DNA from 4 places in the Pseudoalteromonas sp. C8 genome. Region 4 is predicted to be linked to each of the others. Evidence: predicted binding sites of a transcription regulator. Region 4 holds the regulator's gene; each other region holds the start of a gene.

Region 1 (7,941 bases), on a different contig from region 4:
ATGCTTCGGTTGTTTGCCCCGAAAGCGTACGACCAGAGGCGTCGGTAATAGTACCCGATATCATAACGGGTAATGTGCGCCCTGCTTGCTCAAAGGCTTCTTCTACGCCAAACGAGGCCGCTTTTGCGTTAAGGGTGTCGAATATAGTTTCGATTAATATTAAATCGGCGCCGCCTTCCATTAATGCAAGTGTTGATTCAATATACGCAGTAACCAGCTTATCAAAGGTGACATTTCGGTAACCCGGATCGTTTACGTCTGGCGAAATTGAACACGTTTTAGATGTCGGCCCTAAAACACCGGCTACATAGCGTGGTTTTTCTGGCGTTTTAGCCGTAAATTCATCGCAAATTGCGCGTGCTAATTTAGCCGACTCTAGGTTTATTTCACGGCTTAAGCTTGCCATGTCGTAATCTTCCATCGAAATAGTGGTCGAGTTAAACGTGTTGGTTTCGATAATATCGGCGCCCGCTGATAAAAAACCACGATGAATATCAGTGATTAAATCGGGCTTGGTTAGGCTTAATAAATCGTTATTGCCTTTAATTAATACATGCCAGTCTTTAAAACGCTCTCCGCGATAGTCTTCTTCTTCTAGCTTATGATCTTGGATCATGGTGCCCATAGCGCCATCTAAAATTAAAATGCGTTCTTTTAATGCGGCGCTTATTTCGGCTTGCTTATTATTTGTAGGAGCGTTATTCGGCATAGTTGTTAGTCCTCACGTCTTGGCTAACTAAATTAATGTCATACGGTGTGGTTTGGTACACGTAGTAATTTAACCAGTTCGAAAAAAGTAAAAAAGCATGGCTTTGCCACGTTTTTGAAGGTTGTTTGGTTGCATCGTCATCCGGAAAGTAATTTTCGGGTTTTGGTGCATTAGGGCTCTTTTTACAATCGCGCTCGTATTCTGCTTTTAGCGAGTCGGCGTCGTACTCAGGATGACCGGTTATAAACACTTGGCTACCCGATTTATTTTTAAGTAAGTAAGCCCCTACTCGCTCAGAACCTGCCAGTACAACTAGCTCATCACAGGCGTTTATTTTATTTATATCAATGTGGCCATAACGTGAGTGCGGTACCAAAAAGGTGTCGTCGAACCCGCGAGTCAGTGCGCCGTGATCAAAGTAACATTGGTGGGTAAATACACCACACAGTTTGTCGTCTTTTAAATCACGCTTTAAATTGTAACGGTGATATAACGCTGCATGTGCTGCCCAGCACGAAAATAACGTAGAGGTAACGTGTTGCTCAGCCCAATCTATAATGACCTTTAGCTCATCCCAATACGCTACATCGTCGTATTCTAAATGCGCAAGTGGCGCGCCAGTTACTATTAATGCATCGTAATTGTTGTCTTTAACCTCAGAAAAATAACGATAAAAGGTATCAAGGTGCTCTTCTGAATTACTGCTACTGCGGTGAGTGTCGAGACGCAGTAGTTCTACGTTTACTTGCAAAGGCGAGTTGGCAAGCAAACGAATAAACTGAACTTCGGTTTCTACTTTATTAGGCATTAAGTTTAAAATAGCCAAACGCATTGGGCGTATCTCTTGCGTTTTTGCACGTGTTTTTGGCATTACAAATACGTTTTCTTGACGTAAACGTGCAATGGCCGGCAACTCGTCTTTTACTGTAATTGGCATACTTTACTCCTGCTCATAAAAACCGAAGCTTAATTATGAACTGAAAGTAAAAAATATCAACCTCTAGATGTATAGATGTCTAAATGAAATTTATTCACTGTGAATAAACTGTTTGATGAATGATAAGTTAAGCCTACCTATAAACACTTAACTTATCGTACTGAACATAAATACACCTAGCACTACCTGTTAATTTTTACCCACTAAAATTAAGTTTTGTTGAGGTGGTATCAAGTACTCAGCCCCGCTGGCTGTTATTACAGCCATTTCTTCAACCGAAATGGTTTTAAACTCGGTGTTATTCAAAGGCCAACTAAAAAAACCATCAAAGGCAAACACCATCCCTTCTTTAAGTTCACGTTGTGACGCAGGCCTTACTTGCGCACTACGAGAGCCACCCAAGTTAGGGCCGGTGTCGTGTGCAACATACCCTACTGGATGGCCGGTGCTCCATGGCACAGGCTCTGAGTTGTATTTATTCATTAATACGGTTTGAGCTTGATCCACGTCGATGCCTTTTGCGCCGGGCTTCATTGCATTAAATGCGGCAAAACCGCTGTCTCTTGCGTTAATCCAATATTGCTGAATATTGGCCGGTGCTGAGGTTTCTCCTTCTTTAAGCACATAAGCAAAACGCTGAATGTCACTTACCCAGCGGTTGTAGAGCTTTACACCAAAATCAATTTGTATCACATCACCAGGCATAATCACTTTATTTGTAGAGTGTGAATGCCCTCGGTCAGGGCCTGAGTTTACATTGGGGTTTTGCTCTGCAGCCCATGCATCAGTCACGCCTCGCGCTTTCATTTTAGCTTTTAAAAGCTTGGCTACGTCTGCATCGGTAGTTTTGCCCGGAATAATAGTTTCATATGCCTCTAGCTGCCACTTTGCAGAGAGCGCTGCCGCTTCTTTCATTATTTCAACTTCAGCCGGTAATTTAATTGAAAGCCATTGATAAACCAGTTCTTCAGAGGATATTAGCTTAGCTGTTTGTTCAGGCCCTAATAAACTGGCTAACTGTTTATACTGCGAATGCGACAACCCATCAGCCTGCGCGTTAAGGTCAGATACATTAATTGCAATGTTACGGAATAATTGTTTTTTTATAAAATCAGCAGCGTATTTTAATGCTGACACGCTACGGGGAACAGATATAACTTTTTCATGTATATCGAGTTCATCTAACGCTTTTGCTTCACTTGAAGGTGAGTAAGCAACAGAATGAAACTTATCTCTGTCAAAATAAAATAAATAAGCTGCTGGCGACCCTGCGTTTTCACAGCCAATATGATCAGCTAATGGGTCATTATTATTTTCTCTACATACTATCAGCCAAGCATCTACATCTGCAGCTTTTAATGCTTGTGGAAGTAGTTGACTGATTCTTTGTTTTCTTATTTCAGGCCAAGGCGAACTTTCTGCTTTTACCTCAGAATTACTTGCAAATAGAGTGAGTAAAGCCATGGTTGTTGCAAATTTTTGTATAGTCATATTTTTTCTTATTTTGCTGTGGTTTAAATACGTTAGCACACTCAAATAAAACTATACATTTAACAAGATAAAAACGATTAAGATATATTCCTCCTCGCCATTCGTTGACTGTTTCACCTGTCAGCCACTACAATACAACATTGAAATTTTTATTATTATTTGAAGGCTTTCCTCCATGGTTTTACCTGATAAATTTATATTCTCGATGAGTCGAGTATCTAAGGTTGTGCCACCTAAGCGCACTATCTTAAAAGATATTTCGTTACACTTTTTTCCTGGCGCTAAAATTGGTGTGCTTGGTTTAAACGGTTCTGGTAAATCTACGTTACTACGTATTATGGCCGGTGTTGACCAAGATTTTGAAGGTGATGCACATCCTCAGCCTGGTACAAAAATTGGTTATTTACCGCAAGAGCCTGTTTTAGACGAAAGCAAAACAGTTCGTGAAATTGTTGAAGAAGCTGTTGGCGAAGTTAAACACGCACTTAAACGCCTTGACGAAGTGTATAACGAATACGCCATGGAAGACGCTGACTTTGACGCACTTGCAAAAGAGCAAGGCGAGCTTGAAGCTGTTATTCAGGCGCACGATGGTCACAACATTGACAACGTTTTAGAACGTGCTGCTGATGCACTTCGCCTGCCAGAATGGGATGCTAAAATTGAGCACCTTTCAGGTGGTGAGCGTCGTCGTGTTGCTATATGTCGATTACTGCTTGAAAAACCAGACATGCTTATTCTCGATGAACCAACTAACCACTTGGATGCTGAGTCGGTTGCATGGTTAGAGCGCTTCTTACACGATTACGAAGGCACTGTTGTGGCGGTAACGCATGACCGTTACTTCCTTGATAATGTAGCGGGTTGGATATTGGAGCTTGACCGTGGTGAAGGTATTCCATGGGAAGGTAACTACTCTTCTTGGCTTGAACAAAAAGATGCGCGCTTACAGCAAGAACAAAAATCTGAAAAAGCACGTCAAAAATCAATTGCGCAAGAACTTGAATGGGTTCGTTCAAATCCTAAAGGTCGTCAAGCTAAGTCAAAAGCACGTATGGCTCAGTTTACTGAAATGCAGCAGTCTGATTACCAAAAACGTAACGAAACTAACGAGATGTTTATTCCACCTGGCCCGCGTTTAGGCGACCAAGTGCTTGAAGTAACTAACCTTCGTAAGAGTTTTGGCGATCGCGTTTTAATTGACGATTTAAGCTTTAGCATGCCAAAAGGTGCCATTGTGGGCATTATTGGTGCTAATGGCGCGGGTAAATCAACGCTGTTTAAAATGATCAGTGGTGAGCAAAAGCAAGACAGCGGTAGCATTACCGTTGGCGAAAGCGTACACCTTGCTACTGTTGATCAGTTCCGCGACGGTATGGACGAAAGCAAAACTGTTTTCCAAGAAATATCAGACGGTCAAGACGTACTAAAAATTGGTAACTTTGAGTTCCAAAGCCGTGCGTATGTAAGTCGCTTTAACTTTAAAGGTAACGATCAGCAAAAGTTTGTTAAAGACCTATCAGGTGGTGAGCGTAACCGTTTACACCTTGCTAAGTTATTAAAAGCTGGCGGCAATGTGTTACTACTCGATGAGCCAACCAATGACTTGGACGTTGAAACACTACGCGCACTAGAGAACGCTATTTTAGAGTTCCCTGGTTGTGTAATGTGTATCTCGCATGACCGTTGGTTCCTTGACCGTATTGCTACGCACATTTTAGATTACCGCGACGAAGGTCAAATTAACTTCTTTGATGGTAACTATACTGAATACGAAGAGTGGCTTAAAAAGACACTAGGTGCAGCAGCAACTGAACCTAAACGTATTAAGTACAAAAAAATTGGTTAATATTTACTGTAGCTAATTTATTACAGTAAAACTAAGCCCTGCATTTATGCGGGGCTTTTTTATGCCACCAGCATTACGGGAGCATATCCTGCTAGCATGTAGAGAATTACCCGCTATGCTTAATTTATTATAAAAACAGTAAGGCTAAATTAGGTTATGCAAAATCGTCGTCAGTTTTCTCGTGTTTTATTTTCAACCGATGCACAAGTAATTTTTAATGATCACCACTACCCATGTAAATTACTTGATGTATCTTTGCATGGCGCATTAATCACTAAATGTGATGCTTTTATTGGCAACCAAAATAGCCAAGCTGTTCTGCGTTTTTCGCTGCCTCAAAGCGAAATAGAAATAAAAATGGAGGTTGTGGTGTGCCATATAGAAGCGGATCATATTGGTTTAAAATGCCACCATATTGATATAGACAGCATTACTTATTTAAAGCGTTTAATAGAGCTAAACTTAGCTGATGACGAACTATTACATCGCGAACTCGCTATGTCGATTCACGACACGCAAGAATAGACTCATTTGGATTAGTTGATTACCATAGTGCAAACTTTTTAACTTGTGAAAACATGACTTTAAATCCACATTTACCTTTGGTGTATCACCCTAACTACTCGTTTAATTTCGATCCAAAGCATCGTTTTGCAATGAGTAAGTTTGCACATTTATATCAGCATGTAGCAAAGCTTGGTTTGATTGGCGATAACCTGGTTGAGCCAACATTAGGCACGCCAGAGCCACTTGAGCTAATACACTGCGAAAATTACATACACGATTTGTGGAATAACCGCTTAGATGAAAAAGCAATGCGTCGCATTGGCCTACCTTGGTCAAAAGAGCTGATGGCACGTACCTTTACTGCTCCTCAAGGTACGTTACAAACAGCCCGTTTAGCACTTAAACATGGTATAGCGTGTCACTTAGCCGGTGGTACACACCATGCGCATACCGATTTTGGCTCGGGCTACTGCATGGTTAACGATTTAGCCTTTACCACGCAAACTTTAATTGAATCGGGTGAAGTAACTAACGTACTTATTTTTGATTTAGACGTGCACCAAGGTGATGGCACAGCCGCAATGTTAGAGCATCAAGCATACGCTTATACCTGCTCTATACATTGTGAAAAAAACTTCCCCTTTAGAAAGTCCGCTAGCGATTTAGATATTGGCTTAGCTGATAATATGAAAGACGAGGAATACCTTGCCGTAGTTGACGACACCTTGAGTTATTTACTTAAAGAGCTAAACCCAAGCTTGGTACTTTACGATGCTGGCGTTGATATTTGGCAAGGCGATGGCTTGGGTAAATTAGATATCAGCTGGGATGGCATAGTTAAGCGCGACCATTTAGTGCTAAAACGCTGCCTTGAACACAACACACCCGTTGCTACAGTAATAGGTGGTGGCTATGATAAAGACCATCTTCGCCTCGCTAAACGCCATGCTATTGTTGTTGAGCAAGCCGCTCGCTTTTAGTTTGAAATAAAAATGTTAAATTCTCGTTCTTATTTAATATGTAAAATAAGAACGAACATATTATGAAACAACTATTTATTGCCATCGCACTAATTTTTATAAGCTTTACAAGCTATTCGCAAGAAGCATACCCTAAGCTACCTACATTAAATTTACAAATGGCTGATGGGTCGCCGCTCAATACTCAAGATTTATTAGGTCAACCTTACGTTTTACACTTTTGGGCAACGTGGTGTCCGTACTGTAAAAAGCTGCAGCCAGCACTTCAAAAAATTGATGATATGGGCTTAAAAGTTATTGCCGTGAGCTTTAAAGAAGATGACGATGCTACTCCCGCTAAAGCGCTTAGCGATAGAGGTTATACTTTTAAAACAGCCGTAAAAGCCGATGCAATAGCACAGCAATTAGGTATACGAGGCACACCTACTACATTGTTTGTAAATAAAGAAGGCAATGTAATTTGGCTGACTAATACGTCAAACCCAGAGGACGCAAATCTACATTTAAAGGCACGAACATTGTTGCACTCCATATCTGAACAATAATATAGGTCTAAATTTAGTTTAAAAATATAAGTAATATAAACTTTATACTACAATTTAAGCTCATAAATTAATTGAGATTATAATGCGCTTACTACTTACTTTATTACTAATCACTTTAAGTGGCTTTGCCGCAGCTGAAGAAGAAAAAGCAGAACTTCCACCGGTAGACCCCGCTTACAATGCTGAGCACCCTATAGCTTTGGTTAATCAAGGCTCGTCTATTATTGCAATGAATTTACCCACCTATAATTTACCCAATGATGTGCAAGTTGTTTATAAAATAGGAAACCCCGATGTTCCATTTTTAGGCTTTGTTAGAAATGCCGAGTTAATCACCGTAAAGCCACAAGCGTTTAATATTCAGCATTTAATGCGTGGTGAAGAAATTACGATTATTGCCGATATTTACGAGGGTGATTATCAACAAGGTGGTAGTTTAATTTATTCAAAAAAAGAGTTGGTCTTGAGTAAGCAGCTGTATGCCAGAGAACTAAAAGATTTAAGTGAATCATCGCAATGGCAAGACTACGACATGATTACACTAAGCGGCACTGAGCGTATTTATATTCATAAAATTCAAAAAGCGCCGAGCTATAACCATCTTATTTTTGTCGATTTAGTTAATGCGTGTATGCAAAAGCTTCGTACCTCAAAACGTGTCCCAGCTGAAAATGAGCTTACCTATAAGTTTATTAATTGCGGCACGCTTAAACCACTTTATTACAATGCTGATGATTTTAAAAAGTAAAAGAGCGAGTATACGAATGTTCAATTATTTTAATATTTAGGCATAAAAAAAGGCTCTTTCGAGCCTTTGGATTAACTTTGGAATAGTTAAAAATTTTAAATTAGGTAAGCGTTAATAGCTGTGGAGCAACACTATGATAATCAACAGCCATAGCAATGCTTAACGCTGTAATATT
Region 2 (7,941 bases), on a different contig from region 4:
TGCCGCATTATTGATATTTTGCAGTACGGAAAAACACATATAATTGATAGCGCTAATAAATAAAAAGTCATTGTTTTTTATTGCTCTGTTTTATTTAGCCATTAATCTAACAGATTCGACCTCTCAATATTTTTTTTCTGGTAATATAGATAGGTTATAAGCAGTTTAAGCAGTGAACAAACTATGTTAAGTCCTTTTTTTCAGCAGCATGCTGATTATGTTTCTATCTCTCGTGAGCAGGGTTGTCGATTCGCTAAATGCGTTGCTGACGATTACAATCCACTTCACGACAAAGATGCCAAAAAGTTTTGCGCGCCAGGAGACTTACTTTTTTCATTGGTACTAGACCGCTACGGTATTAGTGAACAAATGGAATTTACTTTTGCTGGTATGGTTGATGAAAACACCAAACTTAATTTTCCTGAGGGAGCTGATGAGTTTGATGTTACCAATGGCGAAAAAGTAATTTTAAAGGTAAAGCGCAGCGGTAAAACCAGCCAATGCCCAGCATTAACTAATAGTCTTATAAAAAATTATGTTGAGTTTTCTGGTACTACTTTTCCGCATGTAATTATTCCATTAATGGGCAAGCAAGAGGTAATGATAAACCCTGCTCGTCCGATGGTGATTTACGAATCAATGCTTATCAATCTTGATAATCTTGATATTACAGAACCAGAACTTGAGTTTGCAGAGCCTAGTTTTGAGTATGCCGGTAAGCGCGGAAAAATCACACTACGTTTTAACCTGATAGAAAACGGCGTTAAAGTGGGTAGTGGTGAAAAGCACATGGTGGTTTCGGGTATTCGCGAATACTGCCAAGCAACAGTTGATGATTTAATCGCGTTTTACAACGAACGTAAAGCGACACTAAAGCCAGCTTAAAGCTACAGAAAATTATAAAAGGCGCTAAATACAACTGTTATTTAGCGCCTTTTTTATTGGTTTTTTATTGTTTTAGCGCTAAAGCGAAAGTGAGTAACTACGATTAAATACTTTTCTGGACTGGTTAATTTACGCAGTACAGTAATATGCGTACAATAGCGCTCTTTGTTATTTTAAAGCTAAGCCTATGTCTGCCACTACGTTCTCATCACTTAATCTCGACCCGTTATTATTAACAGCGATTGAGCAAAATAATTACACTCAACCTACCGCAATTCAGATTAAAACCATTCCGCCTATTTTAGCCGGAAGTGATGTAATGGGCAGTGCACAAACAGGCACAGGTAAAACAGCTGCTTTTGTTTTACCGCTGTTACATAAGCTTTTAAATACACCTAAAAAAGATGAACCAGGCGTTGCTCGTGTTGTAATTTTAACGCCAACCCGTGAGCTTGCTCAGCAAGTATTTGCAAGCTTTGAAAAGTACGCACAAGGCACTAACATTAATGGTGCTTTAGCGTATGGCGGCGTAAGTATTGGTCCACAAATAAAAGCACTTAAAACAGCCCAAGTTATAGTGGCAACACCTGGGCGTTTACTTGATCATATAGTTAAAGGCAGTGTGGTGCTTTCAAGCGTAGACTCCTTAGTGTTTGACGAAGCTGACCGCATGCTTGATATGGGTTTTATTGATGAAATTAGACGTATATTGCGCCATATTCCAGGCGATCGCCAAACCTTACTATTTTCAGCTACGTTTGATGACAGCGTGTTTGAGCTCAGTAAAAAGTTATTAAAAAACCCAGAGCTAATTGAAGTTGATAAACGTAACTCAGCAGCCGTTGAAGTAGAACAAGTTATTTACGCTGTAGATGAGGATCGTAAGCGCGAGCTTGTATCGCACATGATTGGCATGAAAAACTGGCGCCAAGTGCTTATTTTTACTCGCACAAAACAAATGGCTGATCAGCTCGCTAAAGAAATGTGTAAAGACGGTTTAAAAACCGAGTCAATCCATGGCGACAAATCACAAGGCGCGCGCGACCGCGCACTACAAAACTTTAAAGATGGTATTACGCGCGTACTTGTTGCAACCGATGTAGCTGCGCGTGGTTTAGATATTTCAACACTTAGATACGTAATTAACTTTGAACTACCGTACATTGCCGAGGATTACGTGCACCGTATTGGCCGTACAGGTCGTGCTGGCGAACAAGGACTTGCTATGTCGCTGGTAAGTCTTGATGAGCAATGGCTGCTAGAAGAAATTGAAGTACTACTCGATACGCGTTTAACGCCGCAGTGGTTAGAAGGTTACGAGCCAGATCCTAATAAAAAGCCAAAAGATAATCGTAAAAATACTAACAAGTCGCGAAAAGATCGCGATAAAAAACGCATCACCGGTAAAAGAGAGCCAAGTAGACGTCGCAAATAATAGCTTTTACTTTGCTTTTTTGCCTATACTGGAGCTACTAAGCAGCCGAGGTAAAGCAATGTTTGAAATTGATCAATGGGCATTTTCTGGTATTGATGGCCAAATATCTTTGCATAAATGGCAAAAAACAATTGATCTTATAACGGGGCTTTTTTCAGCCCCGTCTGGTTATATAGTTCAGGCAACAAGCAAAGGCTATCGCGTTGTTATTAGAAGTAACGAGGGTGGCTCTAACTTTGAGACCAACCCTATACTCCCTCCTCAAACTCCTCTGTTTTGTCGCCACGTAGCTGAAACTAACAATACATTATATGTTAATGATGCAAGTAATAACGATACATGGAATACCCTGTCAGAAGTCGTTGAAGACGGTGTTGAATCCTACCTAGGTTTACCCATTCATTGGCCTGAAGGCGAAGTGTTTGGCACGTTATGTTTAAAAGACACTAAAATAACAAGCTATACCGATGAATATTTTGAACTCATAGAACAACTACGTGATTTGATTGAAGACGACCTAGCGCTTGTGTATAGCTATGAGCAAATGCGCGAAATAGCCATGTTAGACTCATTAACGAATATTTATAATCGCCGAGCACTTAACTTATTAGCCCAGCAAAAACTTAACTTAGCGCTACGTTTAGGCTTTGACGTATGTTGTTTGTTTATCGATATAAACGACTTTAAAAAATTAAACGACACCTGCGGACATGAAGTGGGCGACAAAGCCTTAATTATATTGGCAGATACGCTAAAAACGCATTTAAGAGATGCCGATATAGTAGGGCGTTTAGGTGGCGATGAGTTTGTTGCAGTAATGCAAGTAAGCGATAAAAGCAAGATTAACTACATCATGGATAAAATTTCGACTGAGTATTCAAAAGCCTTACTCAAAGAAGACGTTTGCGATTTATCGCTTAGTATTGGTTATAGTTTTACTAATAAACAAAAGCAGCCCTTTGAAGCGCTATTAAATGATGCAGACCACGCAATGTATAAAAATAAACAAGCGTATAAGCTCGCTAAAAAGGCACAATAATAAAAGGAGGTTCGTCATGACTCATGCCACACAAACTTGGCTGGTTTTTTCTGCGATAGGTTTTATTTTTTCCTTAGCAATAATAAGCTTATTTGAAACGTTCCCTAGCATTAGATTTATATCTAATGAGGGAATAATTTTTGGTGTTATGTGCTCCTTTATGGGGTTTGCCTTAAAAAGGCTTGAGAGTAATAACCAAAAACACCTTCAATAAATAGCTTAAGCTGCAAATCTTTACTTGTATTTATTAATTAATTTTTCAAAGAACGGACATAAAAAAGCAAGCCATGAGGCTTGCCAAGAAGGTGTTAATTAGCTCTAACCTAGCTTTTAAGCTATTAGCTTTTCCGCAAGGTTCAATTCCATAATGGCTTTTAATAAACGGTATAAATTAATTGACGCGTCAATTTCTTCTTTACGGTTTGTTAAGCTTTCAATATTTAAGCCCAGCGGTACATCTAAATGCGCACAGCTTTTAAGTATTAAGTCGAGGTTTTCGCGGCAAATACGGACTGATTCGCTTAATGTATTGTCTGCATCAAGCATGCGCCATTTAGTTGCCTCCGGCACTGAGATACCCAACCATTGCATAAACTCTAAGGTTTTTTCGCCGCCGCACGGGGTAAACGTTAATATAATACGTTGAGGTGTAATCCCTTGTGCTTTACATGTACGTGCGTAGCTAGTAATTAACTCTATAGTAGCTTGTGCATCGTAAACAGCTTGCGATATAAAAAACTGACAACCTTGTGCTGTTTTTTCTATTAATCGTTCGTGCTCATTTCGTTTACTTGAATGGCGCTCGGCAATCGTAACGCCACCTAAAAAGAAATCATCTGACTGCTCAGCCAATGCTTTATAAGCATCTGGTAGGCTTAGCTTTATATCGCCTATCGATGATGGGCTACCTACTAAAACAACATTTTGTAAATCGTAGTCGTTTTTAGTTTCACTTAGCCAATCTTTAAATTCGCCTACGCCACGCTGCGCCACACTTTTATAAGTAATCACATCTTGTGCAGATAAATTACGAAGTAAATGGCTGTATTCACGCGGATCAACGGTTTGTTTAAACGCAAATGGGCGGTCTTGGTTAGTTCGGCTGCTTTCGTCTTGAATGTCGTAAATTATCACGCCGTCGTATTCAATTTCGTGTAAGCGACCTAATAGCTTTTCTGCAATGGTTTTTAATTGCGCTTTATCGGTGCCAATTTTAGGCGGGGTAGTACCAATAAGATAAACACCTTGGTTGGTGTCCACTATCTTCTCTTTTAGTGATAAAGCCATAATCCTCATTCCAGCTAAGTTTGTTTTGATGGATTTAATATAGCAGCCATTTAGACGTCTAGATAGATTTATTTAATGAAAGTTTTTCAACTAACATGATGTTTTTTCATAGTGCTTGTTCCCATAATTTATAATTGACACAGTTGTTTACATAATAAATTCCCTTGGGGCTCTTATATTTATTGGCTTTGGGGCATAATCAAGGGTGAGTTAGTAATACATCTGACAACAAATTTGCTCAATTTAAAAAGGGACAACAATGAAATTTAAATTATTAGCAACCAGCTTAGCGGTATCGCTGGCTTTAACGGGTTGCGCAATGCAACAAAATCAAAGCACGCAAACAACAGCACAACAAGAACAAGTAAATAAAGCTGATGACCGTGTTTTTTCACAAGATTACTTAATTGAAGAGCTAGAAAACGGCTTACGTGTCATGGTTGTTAAAACCGATTACCCTGATGTCGTGTCGCTGCAAATTCCGGTATCGGTTGGATCGCGTAACGAAGTTGAAGAGGGCAAAACAGGCTTTGCTCACTTTTTTGAACACATGATGTTTAAAGGCTCACAAAAATACCCTGAAGATGTGTACTCAGACATATTAAAAAATTCAGGTGTTGATAACCGCGCTTATACAACAAACGATTTTACAAACTACCATTTAAACTTTTCAAAGCAGCATCTTGATAAAGTACTTGAGCTTGAAGCTGATATTTTTCAAAACTTAACTTACACCGAAGAGCAATTTAGAACCGAAGCACAAACGGTAAAAGGTGAGTACTTAAAAAACAACGCGAGTCCAATTCGTAAATTATTAAGCGCTGTACGCGAAGAAGCGTTTGATAAGCACACGTATAAACACACCACTATGGGCTTTTTTAAAGACATAGAAGCCATGCCTGATCAAATGACCTATGGTAAAGAGTTTTTTGCTAAGTTTTATAAGCCTGAGTATGTGTCACTTGTTATTGTGGGCGATGTAGACCCACAAGCAACAATGGCAATGGTTAAAAAGCATTGGGGTAGCTGGAAAAAGGGTAACTATGTTGCTGACATTAAAGCAGAACCTGCTCAACAAGCACCAAAATATTTGCACCAGCAAGATGAAGCGCTACCAGGGCATTGGTTACTTGTATCGTACAAAGGCGCTGCGTGGGAGCCTGCTAAAAAAGACAGAGCGGCACTTGATTTAATCTCACAGCTTTATTTTTCTAGTAATTCAGATTTATATCAAGAGCTAGTGGTCGACAAACAAATTGCCAGCCAAATGTTTACTTATAACCCTGAGACTAAAGATCCGGGTTTATTACACGTATTTGTTAAAGTAGAAAACGCAGATGATTTAGCCACTGCGCGCGATGCCATTAACCGAACTTATGCAAAAGCACGCACTGAGCTTGTTGATGAGCAAAAGCTCAGTGATTTAAAATCGAACCTCAAGTACAGCTTTATTAATGGCTTAGATTCGTCGCAAGCGATTGCATCAACCCTTGCCAGCTACATGCATTTTGAGCGCGATCCTGAGGTTATAAACCAGCTGTATAAATCGGCAGATAACATTACCAGCGCAGATATTAAAGCCGTTGCTAATAAATACTTTACTGATAACGCACGTACCACATTAACGATGTCGGCACTTGATAAAGCCCCAGGTTTCGAGCAAGAAGTTGATTTAAATGCGCTTACTGCAAAGCTTGAACAATCACCTGCGGCACCTGTATTTAAAGTACTTGATAAAACCAATAGCTCGCCATTAATTGATGTTAACTTTTTATTCAATACCGGTGCGGCTGCCGACCCACAAGGCAAAAAAGGTGTTGCTGCGTTAACTGCGGCTATGCTTGCACAAGGTGGCTCAGAGGCGACAAGCTATAAAGATATTCAAAAAGCACTTTATCCGCTTGCGGGTAGCTTTGGCTATCAAATAGATAAAGAAATGCTGTCGTTCCAAGGGCGTATCCATAAAGATAATGCGGCGCAGTGGTATACATTTGTGAGCGATCAATTACTAAACCCAGGTTTTAGAGACGATGACTTTAAGCGCCTTAAAAAAGAAATGATCGACGGTATTAAATCAGGCTTAAAAGCATCTAACGATGAAGAGCTAGGTAAAGAAGTGCTCTACAGTGCACTTTACAAAAATCACCCTTACGAAAGCTACAACTATGGTGATATTTCGGATTTAGAAGCGTTGACCCTTGATGATGTTAAAGCGTTTTATAACAGCGAGCTTACGCAATCTAAACTCACGGTTGGTTTAATTGGGGCTGTACCTGCAAAGCTTAAAGCTAAAATGATGAGCGATTTTGCAACGCTACCAAAAGGTGAGCAAAGCCGTTTAAGTATTCCTGATGCACCAGCGCTTAAAGGTCATCATGCAACGATTGTAGAAAAATCGGCGCAATCGACTGCGGTATCGTTTGGTTTTCCTATTGATACAATAAGAAGTAGCGAAGACTGGACAGCCCTTTGGCTTGTGCGTTCGTACTTTGGTGAACACCGTAGTTCTAACAGCTTTTTATATGAGCGCATTCGTGAAACTCGCGGTATGAACTATGGCGATTATGCATACATTGAATACTTTCCACGTGGTATGTTTCAAACCAAGCCTGATGCAAACCTAGGGCGCTCTGAGCAAATATTTCAAGTGTGGTTACGCCCACTTCGCTCTAATAACGATGCGCACTTTGCAACTCGTACAGCCTTATTTGAGCTTGATAAGCTAATTAAAAATGGTATGAGCGAAGATGACTTTGAAGCAACGCGTAACTTTTTAATTAACTTTGTGCCGCAAATGGTCGCAAGTCAAAATCGCCAATTAGGTTACGCGCTTGATAGCGAATTTTACAACACAGATAGCTTTGTAAGTTACGTAACTTACAAACTTAAAACGCTAACGCTTGCTGATGTAAATCGCGTTATTAAAGAAAACTTACAAACAGACAATGTTCACTATGTATTTATTACTGGTGACGGCGCTGATATGCAAAAACGTTTGGCATCGCAGCAAACATCGCCAATGATTTACAACACGAATAAACCTGCCGAATTAGTGGCTGAAGATAAAGTGATTGCTGATTACAAATTAGCAATTCCTGCTAAAAATATTGAAGTGATGAAAGTCGATAAAGTATTTCAATAATTTAAGTGGTTTTTAAGCGTTAAAATAATGCCTCGGTGCTATAAGCACCGAGGCATTTTTATTATTTAATAATGAAATTTAATAAACAGTTATACCTAATAACCAGAACAAATAACTAAGGGATTAACACCTTAGGCTTTAAATCCGTTAGAC
Region 3 (7,941 bases), on a different contig from region 4:
GTTATCGGCCATTTAACTGTCCCTAAAGCTTTTATAATGAAATGAGTATATACCTAAAGTACAAAAGAATTCGAGGTCGATTTAATAGTTATTTTGTAGACGCTCTACAAACAATATAGCGAATAAGTTTTAGATGTAAAAACGGCCCTTAAAAGGGCCGTTTTTAATTTACTACAACAATTTTGGCTTAAAGGCCGGCAGCTGCGCGAAGTGCGTCTGCTTTATCTGTACGTTCCCAAGGGAATTCGTCACGACCAAAGTGGCCGTAAGCCGCTGTAGGAAGGTAGATAGGGCGCTCTAAATCAAGCATTTGAATTAAGCCGTAAGGGCGCAGGTCAAAATGTTCACGAATAAGCTCGATTAAACGGCTTTCTTCTAGCTTGCTTGTACCAAACGTTTCAACGCTGATAGAAGTAGGCTCTGCAACACCAATTGCGTAAGAGACTTGTAGCTCACACTTGTCAGCAAGACCAGCAGCAACAATGTTTTTAGCAACGTAACGTGCAGCGTATGCCGCAGAACGGTCAACTTTTGATGGATCTTTACCAGAGAAAGCACCACCACCGTGACGAGCCATACCACCGTATGTATCTACAATGATTTTACGACCAGTTAAACCACAGTCACCCATTGGTCCGCCAATAACAAAGCGACCTGTTGGGTTAATGAAAAACTTAGTTGCACTTGTAATAAGTTCTGCAGGAAGTACCGGCTTGATGATTGTTTCCATCACAGCTTCTACTAAATCTTTTTGCGAAATGTCTTCGCTGTGCTGAGTAGAAAGTACTACAGCATCAATACCTACTGGCTTGCCGTTTTCGTATGCAAAAGTAACTTGAGATTTTGCATCTGGACGTAACCAATTAAGCTCGCCGCTTTTGCGTACTTGCGCTTGGCGCTGTACTAAACGGTGTGAGTAAGTAATTGGAGCAGGCATTAGTACTTCTGTTTCGTTACATGCGTAACCAAACATTAAGCCTTGGTCGCCAGCGCCTTGCTCTTCTGGGCTAGTACGGTCAACACCTTGGTTAATGTCAGGAGACTGTTTACCAATAGTGTTCAAAATTGCACATGAATCGGCATCAAAGCCCATGTCTGAATTTGTGTAGCCAATGTCACGAATTGTTTTACGTGTAATTTCTTCGATATCAACCCATGCGCTAGTAGTGATTTCACCACCAACCATAACCATACCGGTTTTAACGTAAGTTTCACACGCTACGCGAGCCTGAGAGTCTTGCTCTAGGATTGCATCAAGTACCGCATCAGAGATTTGATCGGCGATTTTATCCGGATGACCTTCAGAAACAGATTCAGAAGTAAATAAATGTTTTGCCATTGTATTTCTGCTCACAAATATTGCGCTTCACAAATGTCGGTATTAGCGCTAAAAAATTAAGGGGCGTATTTTATCGAAAACAAAACGCATTGCATAGTGTTTTTACGCCTAGACGTCTAAATAAAATTACGAATGTCGTTCTAGTCTCAAAAAAAATTCATAATGCCTCACTTTTATAGGGTTTTTAATTGCACACCGCCCCCACAATAAGTAAGAATGGATATATAACAGTATCCAAGTTATTTGGTTACATAAACAAACACATAAATACCCGCGCAAATACACATATAAGGTAGGAGAATTCATGCCATCTCGCAAAGAACTTGCAAATGCTATTCGCGTCTTGTCAATGGACGCAGTACAAAAGGCCAAATCTGGTCACCCTGGAGCCCCTATGGGCATGGCTGATATCGCAGAAGTATTATGGCGCGATTATCTAAAACATAACCCAACGAATCCAGAGTGGGCTGACCGTGACAGATTTATTCTTTCAAACGGCCACGGTTCAATGCTTATCTATTCTCTATTGCACCTAAGTGGTTACGACTTACCACTGGACGAAATTAAAAACTTCCGTCAAATGCACTCTAAAACTCCAGGTCACCCTGAGTATGGCTATGCACCAGGAATCGAAACTACTACGGGTCCATTAGGTCAAGGGATCACAAATGCAGTAGGTATGGCAATTGCTGAAAAAGCGCTAGCTGCACAGTTTAACCGTGAAGGTCACGATATTGTTGATCACTTTACCTATGCATTTATGGGCGATGGCTGCCTTATGGAAGGTATTTCTCATGAAGCCGGTTCACTTGCAGGCACATTAGGTCTGGGTAAACTTGTTGCATTTTGGGATGACAACGGCATTTCAATCGATGGCGAAGTAGAAGGTTGGTTTACAGATGATACACCAGCTCGCTTTAAAGCATACGGTTGGCATGTAATTAGTGGTGTTGATGGCCACGATAGCGATGCTGTAAGTGCTGCAATTGCAGAGGCAAAAAGCGTTACCGACAAGCCATCACTAATTTGTTGTAAAACAATTATTGGTTACGGCTCACCTAATAAATCAGGTAGCCACGATTGTCACGGTGCACCACTAGGTGATGACGAAATTAAAGCGTCTCGCGAATTTTTAGGTTGGACTGGCGATGCTTTCGAAATTCCTGATGATATTTACGCACAGTGGGATGGCAAAGAAAAAGGTCAACAGCTTGAATCAAGCTGGGACGAAAAATTTGCAGCATACGCAAAAGCATACCCAGAGCTTGCAGCTGAATATAAGCGTCGTATTAATAACGAACTGCCTGGCGATTGGGCTGAAAAATCTCAAGCGTACATTGAGCAATTACAAGCAAACCCTGCAAACCCAGCGTCTCGTAAAGCATCGCAAAATGCATTAAATGCGTTTGGTCCGTTATTACCAGAATTTATGGGTGGCTCAGCCGATTTAGCTGGCTCAAACTTAACAATTTGGGATGGCTCTAAGGGTTTAACACGCGATGATGCAAGCGGTAACTACATTTACTACGGTGTACGTGAGTTTGGTATGTCGGCAATTATGAATGGTATTGCGCTTCATAAAGGCTTTATTCCTTACGGTGCTACGTTCTTAATGTTTGTTGAATATGCAAAAAATGCCGTTCGTATGGCTGCATTAATGAAGCAACCAAGCATTTTTGTATACACGCACGATTCAATTGGTTTAGGTGAAGATGGTCCAACTCACCAACCAGTAGAGCAAATTGCAAGCATGCGTTTAACGCCTAACTTATACAACTGGCGTCCATGTGACCAAGTTGAGTCGGCAATTGCATGGCAACAAGCTATTGAGCGTAAAGACGGTCCTACATCGTTAATCTTTACTCGCCAAGGTCTTGAGCAACAAGCGCGTGACGCACAGCAATTAAGTGACGTTAAAAAGGGTGGTTACATCCTTAGCTGTGACGGCAACCCAGAGATTATCTTTATTGCGACGGGTTCTGAAGTGCAACTAGCACAAGATTCAGCAAGCGAACTACGCAGCCAAGGTAAAAAGGTACGTGTTGTGTCTATGCCATGTACTGATGCCTTTGAAGATCAAAGCGCAGCATACAAAGAAAGCGTATTACCGGCATCTGTTTCACGCCGCGTAGCAGTAGAAGCAGGTATTGCTGACTACTGGTACAAGTACGTAGGTCTAAATGGCGCAGTAGTAGGTATGACCACCTTTGGTGAGTCAGCACCAGCTAATGAGTTGTTTGAGCACTTTGGTTTTACAGTGGCAAACATTGTAAGCAAAGCAAACGAGCTTTTTTAATCGCTTTGATTAAAGAAAGTAAGTAATTGAAAAACCCGCACATGTTGCGGGTTTTTTTATGCCCTTACATGAAGCAACTTCACCTTGATCAATGCTGCTTTCCTTGCAAGAAAGTAAGCTATCAGGCAAGGTAGTGCGATAAAATTTATAAATAAAAATCTTAAATTAATAGCAGGAGCTAAAAATGCCAAAGTTCGATAACGTAAGTGTAGTAAAAAAAGCCAATGTATATTTTGACGGAAAAGTGTCGAGTCGTACCGTTATTTTAGGTGATGGCGAAGCGAAAACATTAGGTTTTATGCAACCTGGTGAGTTTGTTTTTGATACAAACCAAAAAGAATGCATGGAGCTTTTAGCTGGCCAATGGGATATTTTATTGCCAGACGCAAGCGAGTGGAAAACATTTAACGCAGGTGAGTCGTTTAATGTGGACGCAAATGTAAGCTTTAAAGTAAAAGTATCTGATTTTGCTGACTACTGTTGTTCGTACACAGATTAACCAGTACAGCTAGACGTCTGAAAGCCCATGCACTATGGGCTTTGCATAAACTTTGCACAACGCATGATTTAAATCACCAAAAACCGCAAATAAACCTCAAATATCTCTATTTTTTCCTTGTGTTAATCTAAATAGCCCCCAATACTATTTATGAGGTAACAAATAAAAGGATACCCTATGAAAATTAATCTTTCTGGTCACCATGTTGAAGTTACTGACTCTATTAGAGAGCACATCAACGAAAAATTTTCAAAAATCGAGAGCCATTTCCCATCGCTTATTGCACTCGAAATTATTTTGTCTAAAGAACATCATAAAATCCAAGCTGAAATTAGCACTAATTATGAAGGCACGCGCATATCGGTAAAAGGGGAAAACGAAGTTATGTACCCTGCCATTGCAAGTGCAGCTAAAAAACTCGATGCAGCACTAAAACATCGAAAAGGGCAGATAAAAGCAAACTTACACGAAAAGCCTGTTAGCACTACACCTGAAATCGCACACGAGATCATCCAAGAGATGGATCTTAAATAAAATTTAGTCACAAAGTATTGTAAAAAAGAGCCGTATGGCTCTTTTTTATTGCCTGTAATTTAGGTAAGTTATGCGTTCTTGCAGTTTATTAATTATAAAAATTGATAAAAATAACACACAACACACATATTTTGAGAAATTAATGCACACAACAAAAGCAGTATGGAAGTCTCGACTAGGTGCGCTTGGGCCTGGAATACTCATGGCAACAGCCGCTATTGGCGGATCTCACCTAGTTGCCTCTACGCAAGCTGGGGCAATATTTGGCTGGCAATTATTTTGGCTTATCCTCGTTGTTAATGTTTTAAAGTACCCATTTTTTCGCTTTGGTATGGAATACACACTCGCCACTAAAAATAGCCTAGTGGAGGGCTATAAAAGCAAAGGTCCGTTTTACTTCTACAGTTTTATTGGCTTAAACATTGTTGCCGCTGTTGTTAATACCGCCGGCGTATTACTGCTTACCGCAAGCTTACTGCATTACTCCTTACCCGTGGTTATTGAAGTAACCTTGCTTTGCTGGATGCTGCTGGGTGTATGTTTAGTTATATTGCTACTTGGACACTTTAAAGCGCTAGATAACGTTGCCAAAGGTATTATGGGGCTGCTTACGCTCGCTACTTTGATTGCCCTTGCCATTGCATTTAGTAACGGCCCAATGGCACCTGCTGATTATGTGGGACCTTCACCGTATGAACTTGCTATGCTTAGCTTTATGGTGGCTTTAATGGGCTGGATGCCAGCCCCTATCGAAATATCTGCATTAAGTTCTTTATGGCTAAAAGAAAAACAAGCGCAGCAAACAGTTTCTAAAAGCCAAGGCTTGTTCGATTTTAACGTAGGTTACTGGCTTACAGCTGGCTTAGCCTTGGTATTTTTTAGCTTAGGTGTATTAGTGCAGTACGGGCAAACCAGTAGTATAGAACTCGGCGGTGTCGCGTTTGCCAAGCAGCTTATTGATATGTATGCACTCACAATAGGCGAGTGGGCAAGGCCGCTTGTATCAGCAATCGCTTTTTTATGTATGTTTGGTACGACACTCACCGTGCTTGATGGCTACGCCCGTACGCTTAACGAATCTCATAAACTACTTGGCTTTAAACAATCAAAAAACAGTCTAAATATTTGGTTAATACTACAAGCACTTGCCGGTATGGCCGTTATTTTATTTTTTAAATCAGCCCTTGGCCCCATGCTTACGTTTGCTATGACACTTTCATTTGTTACAACGCCTGTATTTGCATGGCTCAACTTTAGCCTCGTGCGATCAGAGCCTGCTATAAAGCATAGCGTTTTACTACGTAGTTTAACGTGGTTAGGTTTGGTGTACTTAGTTGGGTTTGCTGTCGCTTTTGTAGTGTGGAAACTAGCATTCTAAATATAGCTACTTGCTTTGGGGTTTTAATTAAAGCCCTAAAGCCCTCAAGCATTAAGTTCTAGGATTAAACGAGGTATAAATGGATATTAGAATAGGTGATCTTTCAAACCCACACGTTATAAAGCTACTACAAGCACACCATAACGATATGCTAAAACACTCACCCGTTGAGAGCGTGCATGCACTTGATGTGAGCAAACTCACTCAGCCCGACATAACTTTTTATAGCTTATGGATTGATAATAATTTAGCGGGTGTTGGCGCTTTAAAAGCGCTCAATGCCACTCATGGCGAAATTAAATCAATGCGCACATCAAGCCGCTATTTACGCCAAGGCATAGCCGCTAAGTTACTCACGCATATTATTGAGCAAGCAACACTGCGTGGTTATAAAACACTAAGTTTAGAGACCGGCACCGCAGAAGCATTTTTACCCGCACAAAAGCTTTATACTCAGTTTGGTTTTAAAGAGTGCGAACCATTTGGGTGTTATGAGCTAGATCCGTATAGTTTGTTTATGAGTAAAGTGCTTTAAGTTGTATGCGCTCATTATTTATAGCGAAACGAAAAGTCATGTTCAAAAGCAGATCATAAAAAGCAATTAAAAGAGTTTTTAGAGGTATGGCGCAATGAGCAAACGTGATTTATTTTCAGAATTAACGATAGCACTTGTGGACGCAAAAGCGCATTCACAAGGAAAGCTAACGTTAGGTACTCATTCAGTAAATGATATTAACGATCTTGTTATCTCCCCTGATGAAATAGTAAATATTCGAGAAATATTCAGCATACATCAGCAAGAACGCTCGAAAATTGGGAACAAGGACGCAGCGCACCAAATGGGCAAGCGATAACATTGTTAAAGCTTGTGCAGCGTCAACCTGAGACGCTAAATCATATAGCGGAGTTATAGAGATTATGGATCTCATTCAAGTAAATACGACACTTAGGCAAGTTTGATTTATTATGAATCATAAAAAGAGACGCGACCCCATCATATTAAATGTTTGAAACTTGAATAGCGTAAATATTTTGATTCCAACTTTTCTGATTGTGCTGTATGGGAGGGATGAAATAAGCTTCCATTCTCACCGCTAAAAACTGAGCAAAAATATAATGAGTTTAATATATTAATCAATCTAAAAAAATTACTTTCTGTACCGTAGTTACTTTCAGGTTTTAGGGCATGCAGTATTGAATGCCTATTTAGGCTATGAGATTCATTAAATGTATTAGTATGTTGGTATAAAGATTTTTCTAAAAACCACTTTAAAGATTCAATTACTTGGATGCTTTCATCATAAGTGTCATGCAACTTTATATCTAGGAAATCTTGAGGGACATAATCACAAGAATTAAAGATATAGTGCTTAATATAGTAGCGCTGGAGCTTGATGAGATTTTCCATTAACTCTTTGGAAGAAACAGATGAAGCCTTTACGCCAAGATCCCTAATTATACCCTCTATACATGGTAATAATGAAATTACTGCAACTTTAAATAATCCTAAGTGGTAAGCTTTTAGCGACTCTCCTAATATTTCAATGTACTTAGAAATATGTTTGTTGGTTGAGTATGTGCTTGTTAAAAGTTCAGGTAACCCTAAAGTACTTTTGAAAAAATCGGCAATTATTTTTTCATTTATATTGTTATCTTGGTTTTCAGATAATGTCTTTAAAAGCATTTCTTGATCACCATTAGAGATTAAAGTTGGCAGAACCATACCAATTTTATAAAATTCATTTCTAAGAAATATCAACCCATTAAGTTTATTATTTTTAAGAGCTCTTGATTTACTAACAGGGAAAAAAGCTGTTCTTTTTCCTATAGTAACTTTATATCCTTTAATACCTAAAAACCTTCCTACTGTAATTTTTTCCAATTTAGCATGAGAG
Region 4 (7,941 bases):
AGAAAACACCTTCTATACGTGTTATTTTATCGCCACTATTTTGCAAATCAGCCAAAGCAAAGTTAATAGGTAAGCCAGCGCCTACACTGGTGTTATATCGCCAATGTAAATTACGTTCTGTAATATTACTACGAAGTGCTTTATACCAAGTAGTCGGTGCTGTTCCAGCGTATTTATTAGCACTAATTAAATGACAGTTTCTATCTACAAAGTCTGGATATAACAAGCTAAATTGTTCACTTGCGGTAATATCAATTACAATTTTATGCTCGTAATCGAGCTCATTTATAGCATTCAGTAAATCTGCAGATTGATAGCTATTTGCCTCATGCTGCCATTGAGTTTTCCATTGCTGTGTATTAATACCACTTGCATTAAACAGCATTTTTTTAGAGCGAATTAGACCGACTAATTTAATACCAAAGTCATCCGATAAACGCTCAAATTGTGCCGATAACTGTTTAATAAAAACGTCGCCAACGTTACCAAGCCCCGCAACTATAATTGCGATTTCTTGGCCTTTATTAATTAGCTTATCGTGTAAGGCACTTTGTATATCACTATCTATAAATTGATCGGTAATCAATAAAGCATAGCCAGTATCTTGATGGACAAAACGAGGTTTTATGCTGTGGACTTTTAATAAATCTAATGCTTGTAAGCTCAATGTATTAACGTCTTGCTCAGGCGCTACAATTGCACAACCGTTTAAATTTGACTCACTAATATTTGCCCTACCCGCAAAATAATTAATAACCAGATAAGTTTGTGCTGCAGGTACTACTAAATACACTTCACCATTATGGTTAAAGTGATGGAGGCTATGCTGAATAAGCTGACTAACACTTGCAACCTCACCTTCACTTAATCCTTCAACCATTAATAGGTCAACATTTTGCAACGTGGTTATAAAGCGCTTTTTCTTCGCTGAACCTTCTTTGACTATATCTGTTGGACTTGCTTGTACGTCAAAACTACTGCGAACAGCTAGCTTAATATCTGTGTTTTTAAGTGGCGATAGTGTTTTTGCATGTAATACAGGGTTACCCAAACGAGCTAATAAATTAGCTTGCCCGCGACAAATTTTGCCGTATTTAATCGCTTTTTTTACCTTTCGAGGATCAGTGCTATACACCCCCTGTGTATCAGTCCAAATACATACTTGCTTAGCATTGCAATAATTTGCAAGTAGTGTTGCACTGTAGTCACTCCCATTTCGGCCAAGCGTTACTGTCTCGCCTTTGATATCTGCTGCAATAAACCCAGTAACAACATTTATTTTATTAGGCAAAATTAACTGCCCACATTGCTGCGCATTTTGCGCATGCATTAATTCGCCATCATTTAAGATAAAAAGAGTACGTGCATCTTGAGCGCATGCCTCAATATTTAGCTGCTGTAAATAAGTAGCGAGTAAACGTGCTGACCACAGTTCGCCATGTGCAAGTAATGCAGCCTCTTTTAGCTGCTCAGCTTGAGCAAGTTCTGCAATATAGCTAAGCTCGGTATTTAGTGTTTTAAGTGCACTTCGTTTTAAATCAGCTTCTAATAACTGCTCTATTAAATCACTTTGATGGTTATTTAACTGCAGTAAAATATCAGCTACTGCTTGAGTATCTTGTTTTTGATAGCTTTGCCAAAGTAATACTAGCGTATCGGTTGTCTTACCCGCAGCCGATACCACCACACAATCACCCGGTTGAGTATGTGTAATTATTATTTTTGCTACGCTTTGGTATCGCTCACTTGAGCTTAAACTCGAGCCACCAAATTTATGTATACAGTTAACCATATTAATCACCAAAGCGCCGGACGGGCTGCACTTAATTTAACGTTACCACCAGGAGTGCCTGCTCCTTTGCCTACACGGCCAACATTTTTATTTTGCCCTGGTTTTACAAGTTCAAACACTCGTTCAAAATCAGCGACTAAATCGTGTATATCTTCAATACCTACCGAAATACGAATAAGCGTATCGCCCACACCCGCCTCTAAACGTGCTGTTGCCTCCATACCTGCGTGCGTCATAGTTGCAGGGTGACAAATTAAGCTCTCTACGCCACCTAGTGACTCAGCTAAACTAAACGTTTTAAGGCTAGTTAAAAATGCCGCAGCGTCATTTATATCGCCTTTAATATCAAAACTAACCATGCCACCAAAACCAAGTTGCTGTGCTTTAGCCAGCTCATGTTGAGGATGTGACTCAAGACCTGGGTAGTAAACTTGGCTTACATATTCAGAGCTTTCAAGGTACTTAGCTATTGCCAGTGCATTTTCTTGATGCTGCCTTAGGCGCACATTTAAAGTACGTAAACCACGAAGCGTTAAATAGCTATCAAAAGGCGCACCCGTAATACCAATGTTATTAGCCCACCAAGCAAGCTCATCGCCTAACTCTTGTGTTGCGGCAATAACAGCGCCGCCTACTACATCTGAGTGTCCGTTAATGTATTTAGTGGTTGAATGCACCACAATATCTACACCAAAATTAATAGGATTTTGTAAAGCAGGCGACAAAAACGTGTTATCTGCAGCCACCAATGCACCGCATTGCTTTGCAACATCGGTAACCGCTTTAATATCTGTTAAACGAAGTACTGGGTTACTTGGGGTTTCTATCCAAATAAGCTTAGGTTTAATTACTAAAATTTGTTGAAGACTTTCTTCTTTTGTTAAATCTAATATTTCGAGCTTTAGTAGTCCGCGTTTTTGTAAAGATGTAAATAAACGATAGCTGCCACCATAACAATCATGTGGAATTACTAACGTATCGTCACTATTAAGTAGCTGAGTAGCTAAATGCACGGCAGCCATGCCTGTAGCTGTAATTATGCCACGAGCGCCACCTTCAAGCTTAGCAAGCGTCTCAGCTAAAATATCACGATTAGGATTACCGCTACGACCATAATCATACTCACGCTTAGTATCAAAGTCGGCAAACGAATAAGTAGTCGATAAATAAATTGGCGGTACCACCGCACCATGATGTTTATCAGCATCAACGCCGTTACGTACAGCAATGGTCGCTTTGTTTTTTTCGCTCATATTCGTCACCTGATTAATTTGGATGTTTAGACGTCTAAAAGAGTAAGTTATCCGTTTTGATAAGTCAAAGTATTTTAAAGCTCTAGATGGCTAAAAGTAGAAGGGGCCTCTGCGAATAACACATTTTAGCTCACAAAAGTGTGCTTATCTTTACACCTACAATAGGCTTATTAAGATAGATCGGTATCTATTATTTGACTATCTTTTTTAAATCGATAGAATTTCACGCATATTTACACGCTTTTTATACCGTGTGAGAAATTAATAATCTGAGGCAACGATACATCTTATGGCTAAATGGAATGGTGAGTATATTCACCCATACGCAGAACACGGTAAAAAATCAGAGCAAGTTAAAAAGATCACCGTTTCGATCCCGCTAAATGTATTAAAGGTATTAACTGACGAACGTACACGTCGTCAAATCAATAACCTTCGCCATGCTACAAATAGTGAATTGCTATGTGAGGCATTTTTGCATGCTTTTACTGGCCAACCTTTACCAAATGACGATGACTTACGTAAAGATAACGCCGAAAAAGTGCCAGAAGAAGTTAAAAAAATAATGCAAGAAATGGGTCTAGAAGTACCCGTTTTAAACGAAGAATAAATATTACAAAGATAAAAAAACCTCAGTAATTACTGAGGTTTTTTTATGTCTAAATTTTATTGCATAGCTCTACTATATAGATTTACTGCATATAGTTTTCAGGTAGCTCAATTTGTGCAACACCTGACTCAATAGCAGCAAGTGCAACAGCTCTTGCTATACGCGGCAGTAAACGTGGATCCATTGGTTTTGGAATAATATACTGCGCACCAAATTCTAGTTTATCTACACCAGCGGCTTTTAAAACTTCTGCAGGTACTGGCTCTTTGGCAATACTTCGAATAGCATCTACTGCAGCAATTTTCATTTCATCGTTAATAGCACTTGCACGTACATCAAGTGCACCACGGAAAATAAACGGGAAACATAAAACATTATTAACTTGGTTAGGGTAATCAGAGCGCCCTGTTGCCATGATTAAATCATTGCGTGCGCCGTGCGCAAGTGCAGGATCAATCTCAGGATCTGGGTTTGAACATGCAAACACAACTGGTTTTGCAGCCATTAGCTTTAAATCTTCAGCCGCTAATAAGTTAGGGCCAGAAACACCCACAAATACATCCGCATCTGCAATTACATCTTGCAATGTACGCTTATCGGTATTGTTAGCAAAAAGCTGTTTATATTCATTTAAGTCATCGCGGCGGGTATGAATAACACCTTTGCGGTCAAGCATATAAATGTGTTCACGCAGTGCACCACACTTAATTAACAGCTCCATACACGCAACAGCGGCAGCGCCTGCACCTAAACATACAATAATTGCATCTTCAATTGACTTACCTTGTACTTCTAGCGCATTTAACATACCAGCAGCCGTTACAATGGCAGTACCGTGTTGATCATCATGAAAAACAGGAATACTACAACGCTCTATTAATGCTTTTTCTATTTCAAAACACTCTGGTGCTTTAATATCTTCAAGGTTAATACCACCGAATGTGTCGGCAATATTGGCAACCGTATTAATAAAGTCTTCTGTTGTTTTGTGCTTAACTTCAATATCGATAGAATCAAGCCCTGCAAAACGTTTAAACAATAACGCTTTACCTTCCATTACGGGCTTAGACGCTAAAGGACCTAAATTACCAAGGCCTAGAATTGCAGTACCATTAGTAATAACCGCAACCATGTTACCTTTACCAGTATATTTATAAGCATTTGCAGGATCTGCAGCTATTTCACGTACAGGTTCGGCAACACCTGGGCTATACGCAAGTGCAAGATCATGAGCCGTTTCAGCTGGTTTTGTAAGCTCAATGCTAATTTTACCTGGTACGGGATGTGAGTGGTAATGTAGTGCTTGTTCACGAAAGTCAGACATAACGCGATGGTATCCTGCAATTTAAGTTAAAGTGAGAGATGGAGTCTTGGGGTACGATACCCTTATTATTTTTAAATTCCAAGCAATATCAGGTCTATCCTGTTATATGCTATATCCTATAATTTTAAGAGGTTTTTCAGTAACTTTGCAGGATTATATCAACATTTAATAAATAAAAATTCACCTAAAAAGTAAGTTTTAAGGTGCTTTTATGCCTATCAAAATCTTATAAAATGTATACTTAAAGTATCAGCATAAACTTAGAATAACAGCCTACTACCCTACTTTAAAAACAGATAAGCCCACGTTAGATACTTTTATCAACCTAGTTAAAAATTGTACTATTTAAAATATAGAGAATATCTATCGATTTGTCTGTAAAGGATTATGCATACTCAGAATAAGAATAGGAAATAGTTATGCAAAAGGAGGGGATAGTTAAAATTAACGAAATAATACCAATCTGCTTATATATGGGGTCTATTTAACGTTAAGAAAATTACGCTAGAACTAGGCAAAAATTTTTGTATCTAGTTGTTCTAAATAAAAAATTTTTAACGACGTTATAGTGCAATTTAATTCGTTAAATTGCTCAAAGATTTATGTAGGTTAGTTTAAGATAATAAATAACAAATTTTAGGCACAAAAAAAGCACCCTAAGGTGCTTTTTTTAACTAAACAGCAATAATTACTTCTTGCTGGCAAGTGCACCGAAGCGCTTGTTGAAGCGATCAACACGTCCGCCAGTGTCTAAAACTTTTTGCTTACCAGTGTAAAACGGGTGACACGCAGAACATACGTCTAAGTGAATGTCTTTACAAAGAGTTGAGCTAGTTTCGAATTTATTTCCACATGAACATGTTGCAGAAATTACTTCGTACTTAGGGTGAATACCTTCTTTCATAGGAACCTCTAGTTAAGGCCGCATCGCTCTCCAAACCCGGAGTTTGGCACCATACGTCGTTAAAACAAATTTGTTGGTGGCGGATTTTATCCAACAACCTCCCCCCACACAAGTATTTATTTATATTTTTGCCAAAAAAGTGAACAATCTCTTTCTCAAGCACTATTGCTAGTAGGTTTTTAGCGTTATTTTTAGTACATTACAGCATTAATTTTACGGGTTGAGTTGTTATGAGTTTTGTTGAAGTTGCTATTAAAGTTCCGCTTCCACGCACCTTTGATTATAAAATAGAAGAACAGCTCAGTGGCTTATCAACTCCTTTACTACCTGGCATGCGGGTTTTGGTACCTTTTGGTAATCAAAAAAAAGTAGCGGTTGTTCTGGGTATTAAAAGCAGTACCGACGTCCCTTTAAATAAAATTAAAAATATTATAGAGGTAATAGACGACGCCCCTATTTTAAGTGCCCAGCATTTAGAACTCCTTAGCTTTACTGCCCGCTATTATTGCTATCCATTAGGCGAAACTATTCATATAGCGCTACCTGGTGCACTTCGCCAAGGTGAATCGCCTGATAAAACCAGTATTAATATGGTTGCCCTGACAGAAAAAGGTGCAAAAGTACCGTCATTAAAAGCTAAAACACAGCTCAACCTATTAAAGCAGTTATCGCAATCAGGTAAGTCATCATTAACTGAGTTAAAAGCACTGGGCTTTAGTAAAAAAACAATAGATAGCTTAATAGATAAAGAACTCATAACACAAACTATTGAGCACGATAACCAATGGCAAAGTGTTGCTCCAACCGTCGGTAGTAAACCAGTACTTAATAAAGAACAAGCGGTTGCTTGCACAGCTATAAATCAAAGTACTGGCTTTAGCAGCTTTTTATTAGAAGGCGTAACGGGCAGCGGTAAAACCGAAGTGTATTTACAGTGCCTAGAAGAAGTACTCAAACGTGGCGAGCAAGCCCTCGTACTCGTGCCCGAAATCGGCCTAACACCACAAACCGTAAACCGTTTTCGCCGCCGCTTTCCTGATACACCCATTATGCTTTGGCACTCTGCACTTACCGACAACGAACGCTTACAAACATGGCGCTTTTGCGAAAAAGGCAGTTGTGCGATAGTTATTGGCACACGTTCGAGTATTTTTCTGCCATTTTTAAAACTCGGTATGATTGTTGTTGATGAAGAACACGATTCATCATTTAAACAACAAGATACGCTTCGCTATCATGCCCGCGACTTAGCTGCTTACAGAGCTTTTCAGCATAAAATTCCGCTTATATTAGGCAGCGCCACACCCGCGCTTGAAACACTTCACAAAGCAATTAATAACAAATACCAGCTGTTAAGTTTAACCGAGCGTGCGCAAACAGCGACTGACAACCAGTTTAAGTTACTCGATATGAAAGGTCAGCCCGACCAAGCAGGTATTGCACATGCAAGCCTTGCTACTATGCGTCAGCACTTAAATCGCGGTAAACAGGTTATGGTATTTTTAAATCGTCGAGGTTTCTCTCCAACCCTTATTTGCCATGAGTGCGGTTGGTTGAGCGAGTGTAAACGATGCAGTACCAGCGCTACATTTCATAAAGCGATTGGGCAAATGATCTGTCATCACTGTGGCGACCAGTACCCTGTCCCTCACCAATGCCCTGACTGTGGAAGTACGCAAATATTTCCTAACGGTAAAGGCACAGAGCAAATTGAAGAGTTTTTATCGACCGAATTCCCTGATACACCTGTTACTCGTATAGACCGCGATTCAACTCGCCGTAAAGGTAGCCTTGAAAAAGCACTTGATGAAATAAACCTAGGCGGCGCACGCATTTTAGTGGGCACACAAATGCTTGCCAAAGGCCATCACTTTGCAGATGTAAGCCTTGTTATAATTTTAGATGTAGATAGCGGCTTATACTCATGCGACTTTAGAGCAACAGAACATTTAGCGCAATTAGTCACCCAAGTAGCGGGGCGTGCTGGACGTTCAGGTGAGCCTGGCCAAGTGTTATTACAAACACACTTTCCAGAACACCCTCTTTTGCAAGACTTAG

What was found. The regulator MetJ, encoded in region 4, represses methionine synthesis genes. The targets are predictions, from matches to a motif close to TAGACGTCTAGACGTCTA.
Positions count from the first base shown of each region.
Region 1: metA (homoserine O-succinyltransferase) is a predicted target of MetJ. The motif match lies at 1,711-1,728, and genes of this name have one in related genera.
Region 2: GQR39_RS00605 (methylenetetrahydrofolate reductase) is a predicted target of MetJ. The motif match lies at 4,690-4,707, and genes of this name have one in related genera.
Region 3: metK (methionine adenosyltransferase) is a predicted target of MetJ. The motif match lies at 1,441-1,458, and genes of this name have one in related genera.

Region 1 covers NZ_WTKT01000002.1:42,768-50,708, reverse strand. The annotation lists gene GQR39_RS02180 (homocysteine S-methyltransferase family protein) at 1-709, opposite strand, end outside; gene metA (homoserine O-succinyltransferase) at 699-1,646, opposite strand; gene GQR39_RS02170 (M24 family metallopeptidase) at 1,836-3,137, opposite strand; gene ettA (energy-dependent translational throttle protein EttA) at 3,313-4,986, shown strand; gene GQR39_RS02160 (PilZ domain-containing protein) at 5,143-5,511, shown strand; gene GQR39_RS02155 (histone deacetylase) at 5,565-6,473, shown strand; gene GQR39_RS02150 (TlpA disulfide reductase family protein) at 6,536-7,018, shown strand; gene GQR39_RS02145 (hypothetical protein) at 7,101-7,766, shown strand; gene cyoE (heme o synthase) at 7,867-7,941, opposite strand, start outside.
Region 2 covers NZ_WTKT01000001.1:139,657-147,597, reverse strand. The annotation lists gene GQR39_RS00630 (CPBP family intramembrane glutamic endopeptidase) at 1-71, opposite strand, end outside; gene GQR39_RS00625 (DUF3581 domain-containing protein) at 184-885, shown strand; gene GQR39_RS00620 (DEAD/DEAH box helicase) at 1,073-2,320, shown strand; gene GQR39_RS00615 (sensor domain-containing diguanylate cyclase) at 2,379-3,359, shown strand; gene GQR39_RS00610 (hypothetical protein) at 3,376-3,573, shown strand; gene GQR39_RS00605 (methylenetetrahydrofolate reductase) at 3,690-4,646, opposite strand; gene GQR39_RS00600 (pitrilysin family protein) at 4,906-7,788, shown strand.
Region 3 covers NZ_WTKT01000022.1:48,783-56,723, forward strand. The annotation lists gene GQR39_RS17710 (hypothetical protein) at 1-12, opposite strand, end outside; gene metK (methionine adenosyltransferase) at 188-1,339, opposite strand; gene tkt (transketolase) at 1,644-3,635, shown strand; gene GQR39_RS17725 (pyrimidine/purine nucleoside phosphorylase) at 3,820-4,134, shown strand; gene raiA (ribosome-associated translation inhibitor RaiA) at 4,312-4,668, shown strand; gene GQR39_RS17735 (divalent metal cation transporter) at 4,871-6,046, shown strand; gene GQR39_RS17740 (GNAT family N-acetyltransferase) at 6,126-6,581, shown strand; partial or broken gene GQR39_RS17745 (transcriptional regulator) at 6,676-6,959, shown strand; gene GQR39_RS17750 (hypothetical protein) at 7,041-7,941, opposite strand, start outside.
Region 4 covers NZ_WTKT01000006.1:69,785-77,725, reverse strand. The annotation lists gene metL (bifunctional aspartate kinase/homoserine dehydrogenase II) at 1-1,792, opposite strand, end outside; gene metB (cystathionine gamma-synthase) at 1,798-3,045, opposite strand; gene metJ (met regulon transcriptional regulator MetJ) at 3,335-3,655, shown strand; gene GQR39_RS07610 (malic enzyme-like NAD(P)-binding protein) at 3,738-4,979, opposite strand; gene rpmE (50S ribosomal protein L31) at 5,668-5,883, opposite strand; gene priA (primosomal protein N') at 6,114-7,941, shown strand, end outside.